DNA from 2 places in the Providencia manganoxydans genome. Region 1 is predicted to be linked to the other one. Evidence: predicted binding sites of a transcription regulator. Region 1 holds the regulator's gene; the other holds the start of a gene.
What was found. Region 1 encodes PurR, which represses purine synthesis genes. Its sites were predicted from a motif close to CANGCAAACGTTTGCNTG; they were not measured.
Positions count from the first base shown of each region.

Region 2: cvpA (colicin V production protein) is a predicted target of PurR. The motif match lies at 2,631-2,648, and genes of this name have one in related genera.

Region 1 is NZ_CP067099.1:2,597,866-2,602,747, forward strand. Features, by position in the region: gene rnt (ribonuclease T) at 1-210, shown strand, start outside; gene JI723_RS11650 (Grx4 family monothiol glutaredoxin) at 302-649, opposite strand; gene sodB (superoxide dismutase [Fe]) at 1,133-1,711, shown strand; gene cydH (cytochrome bd-I oxidase subunit CydH) at 1,785-1,868, opposite strand; gene purR (HTH-type transcriptional repressor PurR) at 2,139-3,164, shown strand; gene punR (DNA-binding transcriptional activator PunR) at 3,168-4,073, opposite strand; gene punC (purine nucleoside transporter PunC) at 4,196-4,882, shown strand, end outside.
Region 2 is NZ_CP067099.1:1,806,010-1,810,891, forward strand. Features, by position in the region: gene accD (acetyl-CoA carboxylase, carboxyltransferase subunit beta) at 1-433, shown strand, start outside; gene folC (bifunctional tetrahydrofolate synthase/dihydrofolate synthase) at 426-1,715, shown strand; gene dedD (cell division protein DedD) at 1,721-2,377, shown strand; gene cvpA (colicin V production protein) at 2,703-3,206, shown strand; gene purF (amidophosphoribosyltransferase) at 3,221-4,738, shown strand.

The sequences.
Region 1 (4,882 bases):
CCATTTGCAACTTTTGATACAGCTGCACTAAGCGGTCTAGTCTTTGGTCAGACTATCTTAGCAAAAGCGTGTGTTACCGCAGGGATCCCCTTTGATGGTAAGCAAGCACATGGTGCGCTCTATGATACTAACCGTACAGCCCTACTTTTCTGTGAATTAGTCAATAAATGGAAAAAGTTAGGTGGGTGGCCATTAGCCGAACAAGACTAGTTGATTCAACGTCTCATAGCAAAAAACCGTATTAGCCAATCAGGGACTAATACGGTTTCTTAGAATTATTTAGACTATCTCTACAGGGAAATTACTCTGCACTTGCCTCATCAGCTGAGCGATACTTATCAGCTGTTTCTTTAATCAGTGCTTGTAATTCACCACGCTGATACATTTCCATGATAATGTCACAACCCCCTACTAACTCACCATCAACCCACAATTGTGGGAACGTTGGCCAATTAGCATATTTTGGTAGTTCTGCACGGATATCAGGATTTTGCAGAATATCGACATAAGCGAAACGTTCACCACAAGCAGATAGAGCTTGAACTGCCTGAGCAGAAAAACCACAGCTAGGAAGCTTAGGAGAGCCTTTCATGTACAGCAGAATTGGATTTTCTTTGATTTGGCGTTCGATTCTTTCAATTGTCGTCATTTTTTTACTTCCTTAAAGCTTGGGTGCTGGTTTTGCAGTCAGTAAACAATCGCAAATGCAGATGATGCAACTGTTACTAAGCGAGAATATTTGACCGAAAATATTACTACACATTGTTTCATACAATATGCCAGTTTTACAGGGGCATTACTATAACACCCTCAAATAGAAAAAGGGATTTTTTCTCTATCAGTCTTTTAAAGATAGTTAAATCAAATTAGCTTTATTCTAGCAAACGCATTTTGTGATTTTAGGCTTTATTATCTATATGATTTTACGATGTATTTATATGCTGAATTTGTTAATATAGTACAATGATGCACATGACCATATTTTTATTGTGGTATAATGCGCTAATGACGATAAAATGATACATACAGTGCGCTATATTTTAGTATGTACATGATTAAAAAGACAATTACTCGCTCAACTTTGAGCATCACACCCATACGTGTTGTTTAAAACGCAAACAAGGAGTACGCAATGTCATTTGAACTACCCGCTCTACCTTATGCAAAAAATGCACTAGAACCTTATATCTCTGAAGAGACGTTAGAGTACCACTATGGCAAACATCACAATACTTATGTTGTTAACCTCAACAACTTAGTAAAAGGTACCGCTTTCGAAGGTAAATCCCTAGAAGAAATCATTAAAACTTCTGATGCTGGCATTTTTAACAATGCTGCACAAGTGTGGAACCACACTTTCTATTGGCACTGTTTAGCACCAAATGCAGGCGGCGAACCTACAGGTAAAGTTGCTGATGCAATAAATAAAGCATTTGGTTCATTCGCTGACTTCAAACAACAATTTACCGATGCAGCAATCAAAAACTTTGGTGCCGGTTGGACTTGGTTAGTGAAAAAAGCAGATGGTAGCTTAGCAATTGTTAATACATCTAATGCTGCAACACCAATCTCTGGTGATGATAAGCCTATCCTGACAGTCGATATTTGGGAGCACGCTTACTATATTGACTACCGTAATGCACGTCCAAAATATTTAGAAAACTTCTGGTCACTCGTAAACTGGAAATTTGTTGAAGAAAATCTTGCTTAACTGATTTTTGGCAACATTTAGGGCGAGCAGTGCTCGCCCTTTGTGATCTTACCTTTGCTATTTAAAGGCAAAATTAAAAAATATGTATTGCAAATGTGATGATCACTGCCAAAGAACCAATTGCTGCTAATAATCCGAATTTAAAATCTGTATCCATGAGTTCCTCTCATTATCAAGAACAGTTAACCAGCCATTTGACCCTATACTGTATAAGGTTAAATAAGTATGACATGACGATTTATAAAAACCAGTGTCTATATCACAGGTTATAACATCAATTATTTCTTTTGTTTTTGCGCTAGATCAGACAAAATCCATAACAAATCGCTAAATTATTGCCAGTTAAGTAACTATGCCTCAATATGCTGGTAATTTTTAATAAGTATTCATAACAAGACCGATTATTGGTCAGGAGTTTTTTTTTCCCATGGCAACGATTAAAGATGTGGCGAAGCGTGCTAATGTCTCCACCACAACTGTATCCCATGTAATTAATAAAACGCGCTTCGTAGCCGATGATACTAAGGCTGCTGTTTGGGCTGCGATAAAAGAACTCAACTATTCGCCAAGTGCTGTTGCTCGTAGTTTAAAAGTTAACCATACTAAGTCGATTGGCTTACTTGCCACATCGAGCGAAGCCCCTTATTTCGCAGAAGTTATTGAATCTGTCGAAAACAGTTGTTATGAAAAAGGTTACACACTCATTCTTTGTAACTCACATAATAACTTAGGTAAACAGCAAGCTTACTTACAAATGCTTGCTCAAAAACGTGTTGATGGCCTTCTGGTGATGTGCTCTGAGTACCCAGAAAAGCTCATTAGCATGTTAGAAGATTACCGTAATATCCCTATGGTCGTTATGGATTGGGGGACGTCGCGAGGTGATTTTACTGATAGCATTATTGATAATTCATTTCATGGTGGTTACTTGGCGGGTCGTTACTTAATTGATCGTGGGCATCGTGATATTGGGGTGATCCCAGGCTCACTTGAGCGGAACACGGGGATTGGTCGCCTCACCGGCTTCCGAAAAGCAATGGAAGAAGCCAAAGTCACTTTACGTGATGAGTGGATTGTACAGGGAGACTTTGAACCTGAGTCCGGCTATAAAGCAATGATGCAAATCTTAAGTAACAAACAAAAACCAACAGCGGTCTTTTGTGGTGGTGATATTATGGCTATGGGAGCCATTTGCGCTGCCGATGAGATGGGGCTGCGTGTTCCACAAGATATTTCTATCATTGGCTATGATAATGTGCGTAATGCACGCTATTTTACCCCTGCACTCACCACTATCCACCAGCCCAAAGAACGTCTAGGCCAAATGGCCTTTACTATGCTACTCGACCGTATCGTGAATAAGCGTGAAGACGCACAAACCATTGAAGTGCACCCACGTTTAGTCGAGCGCCGTTCTGTTGCTGATGGACCATTTATTGATTATCGCCGTTAACCGTTAAGGTGCTAACCACTCAGCGTTGAGAGTTTGACTGTCTCCAAGATATTCAAGTAACCAACTCAACGCTGGTGATGTATTTTTTTCAACCCAAGTTAAGCAGCAAGGGCTTGGTGGAAAAGGCTGTGATAACTCTAATGGGACTAACTTACCCTGCGTACAATACGGCGCTGCGCGATGTTCCGGAACCATGCCGACACACAGCTCATTAACTAAACACACCATACCATCTTCCCAATAAGGTACCACAAGGCGCCGTTGGTTATCTAATGCCCATGTATCTCTTTTAGGAAGATTTCTTGAAGTATCTTCAAGGCATAAACTCGGGTAATCACGCATTTGATCATCTGTTAGTTTCCCTTCAATTTTTGCCAATGGGTGATTTGGCGCTGCAACACACCACCATGACATAAAGCCCATATCACGAAAACTGTAACGTTCTCCGATGGGTGAAGCTCTGGTTGCCCCAATTGCTACATCCACTCGACCATCAGCCAATGCATCCCATACACCATTAAAAACTTCAGGGTGAATATATAATTCGATATCCGGAAAATGACGATAGAAATCTAATATCAGTTGCTGTGTCCGTTGAGGTTTCACAATACAATCAACAGCAATACTAAACTGCCCTCTCCAACCATTAGCTGCCTGTTGGCATTGATGACGCGTTTGTGTCATTTTTTTGATGACTGAGCGCCCTTGCTTGATAAATATCTCCCCAGCTTCCGTCAAGACGACATCGCGATGACGGCGTTCAAATATTGGTACAGCAAGCCATTCCTCCACTTGCTTAACGGTATAGCTAATTGCGGAAGGGACACGATGTAATTCCTCTGCTGCGCCACTAAAACTCCCGGTTCTTGCAACCGCATCAATCACTTCTAACGCATGCGCTGACCACATAACGATACCTTTCAAAAATTTTGATAGCAGGATCCAAATATTACCGTTTCACAATGTAAAAATATAGCCTATACAATAGCGTACATATTAACAATTTTGTAAACTCTAGAAAGTAAATCGCTATGACAAATACTGTGACGAAAAACTCCCCAGGTTTTATGCTCTACCTTGCTGGACTGAGCATGTTAGGGTTTCTAGCCATCGATATGTACCTCCCTGCATTTGGCTCTATGCAAACGGCATTAAATACCACTGAAGGGGCAATTAGCGCCTCCTTAAGTATCTTTCTTGCTGGTTTTGCCTTCGCACAACTGCTATGGGGACCTTTGTCAGACAAACTTGGACGCAAGCCTATTTTAATTGCTGGCTTATTACTGTTTATTCTCAGCTGCTTAGGTATTCTTTGGGTAACCGATGCGACACAGTTACTGATCCTACGTTTCTTGCAAGCTGTTGGCGTTTGTAGTGCCGCTGTTCTTTGGCAAGCATTGGTTATTGACCGTTATGATGCGGCGAGTACCCAAAAGGTATTTGCATCTATTATGCCGCTCGTTGCATTATCACCGGCATTGGCGCCATTATTAGGTGCATGGGTATTGGAACATTATGACTGGGAAATTATTTTTATCGTTTTAATGGCTGTGGGTATTTTATTATTACTTCCAACACTGTTATTAAAAAACGTCACCCCCAAAGCGATGACTACTGACGCGACAGAAAGTAAATCTATTTCCTTTTTCACTTTACTGAGCTCACGTATTTTTAGTGGGAACGTTTTAATTTATGCATCTTGTAGTGCAGGATTTTTT
Region 2 (4,882 bases), 790 kb from region 1:
TGCAGCGTTAGCAAAAATGCAAGAACGTGGTCTGCCATACATCTCTGTATTAACTGACCCAACCATGGGTGGGGTATCGGCAAGTTTAGCGATGTTAGGTGATATCAACGTCGCTGAACCAAAAGCGTTAATTGGTTTTGCAGGCCCACGTGTTATCGAGCAAACGGTACGTGAAAAATTGCCTCAAGGCTTTCAACGTAGTGAGTTCTTGTTAGAGAAAGGCGCTATCGATATGATCGTTCGCCGTACTGATATGCGTGATACGTTAGCTGATGTATTAGCAATGTTAACCAATAAACCGAGCTTCAATACAGAAGAGTTTGTACCAGTGATTGAAGAGGAAGTGAAAATCGATATCGCTAAAGACGATGTTGTCATCGATGCTCATGAGCAAGTAAAGGACTCTGCTAAGCATAAAAAAGATGATGAGTAATCAATTTACTATTCCAAATGCCGAGTCTCCATTGGAGACTTGGCTTTCATATCTTACAGACCTGCATAGCCAAAATATTGATATGGGGCTAGAGCGCGTCGGACAAGTTGCTCGTCAAATGGGGTTGCTTCAACCCGCACCTCACGTGATCACCGTGACAGGCACTAATGGTAAAGGGACAACCTGCCATACTCTTGAATCTATTTTAATGGCGGCTGGCCTCAAAGTGGGAGTTTATAGTTCACCACATCTAGTTCGCTACACCGAGCGGGTACGTATTCAAGGTCAAGAGCTAGCTGAAGCGGATTTCTGTCGTGTATTTGCTGATATAGAAGCGGAACGTGGCGATATTTCATTAACTTATTTTGAGTACGGCACATTGGCAGCGCTGAAGTTGTTTAAACAGTCTGCGTTAGATGTGGTGATCCTTGAAGTAGGGTTAGGTGGGCGTTTAGATGCGACCAATATCGTCGATGCTGATGTCACGGCAATCACCAGTATTGCTATCGATCACACTGATTGGCTAGGCTCTGACAGAGAACACATTGGTTTCGAGAAAGCGGGTATCTTTCGTGGTGGTCGTTATGGTGTAGTCGGTGAACCTGACATGCCTGAATCGATCGGTCAATATGCCAATGAAATTGGTACTCTGCTGTTTCGTCGTGATAAAGATTGGTCTTTTGAGCAACACGAAAATAATTGGTCATGGCAAAGCGATAAATACCAGTGGGCGAATTTACCGTTACCTAATGTACCGCTCGCTAATGCAGCGACTGCTTTAGGGGTTATTTGTTGTCTCAAAGAAACTAACCATCAACTAGCCAATAAAATTACTGATCAGGCGGTGAGAGAGGGCTTGAAGTCTGCTCAACTCCCTGGGCGTTTTCAAATTATTGGTGAGAAACCGTTGATGATACTGGATGTGGCGCATAATCCACATGCAGCAGGTTATCTGGTGACTCGTTTAGCGCAACTTCCTTCGGTTGAAGGGCGACGGATCCGTGCGGTAGTTGGTATGTTAGGCGATAAAGACATCCAAGGCACATTAACGCGTTTATCTGAGCAAGTGACGGATTGGTATGTGGCGTCATTAACTGAGTTTCGTGGTGCATCAGCATCTCAATTAAGCCAATATCTAGATTCGCCAAAGGTATTTGATTCGGTTGATGAAGCATGGCAGCAAGCTTGTGTTGATGCAACAGAGAAGGATATTGTGATTGTTTGTGGTTCTTTCCATACTGTTGCTCATGTAATGATGTTGTTAGATCAAACAAAAGGATAGCGTAGGTGGCAAGTAAATTTCAAAATCGTCTTGTCGGCGCCATTGTTTTAGTTGCTGCGGGGATCATTGTGTTACCCGCATTACTTGATGGCGATAAGAAATACAATGAAAATGAATTTGCGGCCATACCTATTATTCCAAAACCGGGTGACGAGCAAGATATCGAAGCGATCGCACCGCTGACGCAATCTTCGACGTCAGGCGCGGTATCGGAAGCCATGATATCTGAAGCGATTTCTGAGCAGAAACAAGATGAACAGCAGCGCGAACAGCAATCTGCCACAACATTGCCAGAAAAAGAGGTTACCCCAACTGAACAGCCTAAAAAGCCAGAACCTAAACCTACGCCAAAACCTGAAGTGAAGCCAGTGCCGAAGCCGGAACCAAAACCAGAGCCTAAGCCTGAAGTTAAAGCTCCACAGGGGAAAGCGTTTGTGGTGCAGCTTGGTGCATTGAAAAATTCAGTGAAGGTTGAGGAAATTGTCGCAAAATTACGGTTGTCTGGGTATCAAGTTTATACGGTTCCTTCACGACCAGTGAATGGCCAATTAACGCGTATTTTTGTTGGGCCAGAAGCTTCACGGCAACGCTTAGAAAGCGCATTACCTGAGTTGCGTTCGATAACGGGGCTGCAAGGTGAGATTAGGGCTTTCAAGCCATGAGTAAATCATAGTATTGAATTAGGAATAAAATACTCGTTATCATTCGATTTATAGCATATTGCGTTGAAGTATAGTGACTATACTCAACGCAATAGTCATATACTGCTGTAGGCCCTTGGCGACGAATTGATTTGTCGTCTAGTTGTATTTCGAATTATTTAGAGTATAAAAATTTGAGTTTTTAACCAATTGTAGCGGCGAATATGAATTTTTCTTTTCGCCGTTGGTTTTTTTAAATTGTATGTAAATTGGTTACGCAAACGTTTTCGTTTTCTGTTAGAATGCACTCCAGCCACTGCCGTGGGTGCGAATTTTGGAATGAAATATGGTCTGGTTAGATTATGCAATTATTGCCATCATTGGCTTCTCGGCACTGGTAAGCCTGATCCGAGGGTTTGTTCGCGAGGCTTTATCACTGATAACATGGGGCTGTGCATTCTTTGTTGCTAGTACATTTTATCCTTACTTAGCACAGTATTTTACGCGCTTTGAGGACATACTAGTCAGAAATGGTATTGCTATTGCTGCATTATTTATTGCGACATTAATTGTCGGTGCAGTTGTTAACTATGTGATTAGTTCTCTGGTTCAAAAAACTGGCTTATCGGGCACAGATCGTGTTCTGGGGATCTGCTTCGGTGCGTTGCGTGGTGTGTTAATTGTATCTGCGTTATTATTTTTTCTTGATACCTTTACACCACTTCCTCAAAGTGAGGATTGGCAACGTTCGGAACTTATTCCGCAGTTCAGTCATATAATCAGGTGGTTCTTTGACTACCTGCAAAATGCGTCAAGTTTCCTACCGGAGAATATTTCTCCGTCTGGCTGATGAGGAAAGACTAAATGTGCGGTATTGTCGGTATCGCCGGTGTATCACCGGTCAACCAATCTATTTATGATGCTTTAACTGTGCTTCAGCACCGTGGGCAAGATGCAGCAGGGATTGCTACCATTGATGGCAAAAATAATATTCGTTTACGTAAAGCGAATGGCCTCGTAAAAGATGTTTTTGAAACACGGCATATGCTCCGACTGCAAGGTTGCATGGGAATTGGCCATGTACGTTATCCAACTGCGGGAAGTTCAAGCGCATCAGAAGCACAGCCCTTCTATGTGAACTCGCCTTTTGGTATCACCCTTGCTCACAATGGTAATCTGACAAATGCGCATGAACTGACGCGTCGTTTATTTGAAACAGCTCGCCGTCATGTGAATACCACCTCGGACTCTGAAATTTTATTAAATATATTGGCTTATGAGTTAGACCGTTTTGATCACTTTCCACTTGAGCCAGACAATGTATTTACTGCTGTTGCTGCCATGCATAAAAGATTGCGTGGGGCATATGCATGTGTGGCCTTGATTATTGGTCATGGCATGTTGGCATTTCGTGATCCTCACGGTATCCGTCCATTAGTATTAGGTCGTCGGGTACTGGAAAATGGGGCTGAAGAGTACATGGTAGCTTCAGAAAGTGTTGCATTGGACACACTAGGCTTTGAGTTTTTACGTGACGTTGCACCCGGAGAAGCGGTTTATGTGACCGAGAAAGGTCAACTGTATACACGCCAATGCGCCGAGAACCCACAATTAACGCCATGCTTATTTGAGTATGTTTATTTTGCTCGCCCAGACTCTTTTATCGATAAAATATCAGTGTATAACGCAAGATTGCGTATGGGGCAAAAATTAGGCGCTAAAATTGCTCGTGAGTGGGAAGACTTACATATCGATGTGGTGATCCCAATACCTGAAACATCTTGTGATATCGCTTTAGAAATCGCGCATATTTTAGATAAGCCATACCGCCAAGGTTTTGTGAAAAATCGTTATGTTGGCCGCACATTTATTATGCCAGGGCAACAAGAGCGTCGTAAATCAGTTCGCCGTAAGCTGAATGCTAACCGTGCGGAATTTCGTGATAAAAACGTATTATTGATTGATGATTCAATTGTACGTGGTACCACCTCAGAACAGATTGTTGAACTGGCGCGTGAAGCAGGGGCAAAAAATGTTTATTTTGCATCTGCGGCACCTGAAGTTCGCTTCCCGAATGTGTACGGTATTGATATGCCAAACGCCAATGAATTGATCGCACATGGTCGTGAAGTTGATGAAATCCGTAAGCTCATTGGTGCTGATGGTTTGATTTTCCAAGATCTCAGTGATTTGGTCGACGCTGTTCGTGAAGAGAATGCGGAAATCAGTGAGTTTGAATGTTCAGTGTTTGATGGTATTTATGTCACAAAAGATATCGATCAAACCTACTTAGATTATTTAGAGAATCTACGTAGAGATGATGAGCTAAAAATTAAAGATCAAAATGAGATTGAGAACCTAGAGATTTATAACGAAGGTTAATCATTTTTGATTTAAGAAGAAAACCAGCCTATGGGAAATTCCATTTTAGGTTGGTTTTTTATTAGATAAGGTTTATATCTTGTTCAGCGAGCCGTAGCTTAAAAGTTACTCCTAAACATAAAACAATCTCTATTATTTAATTTA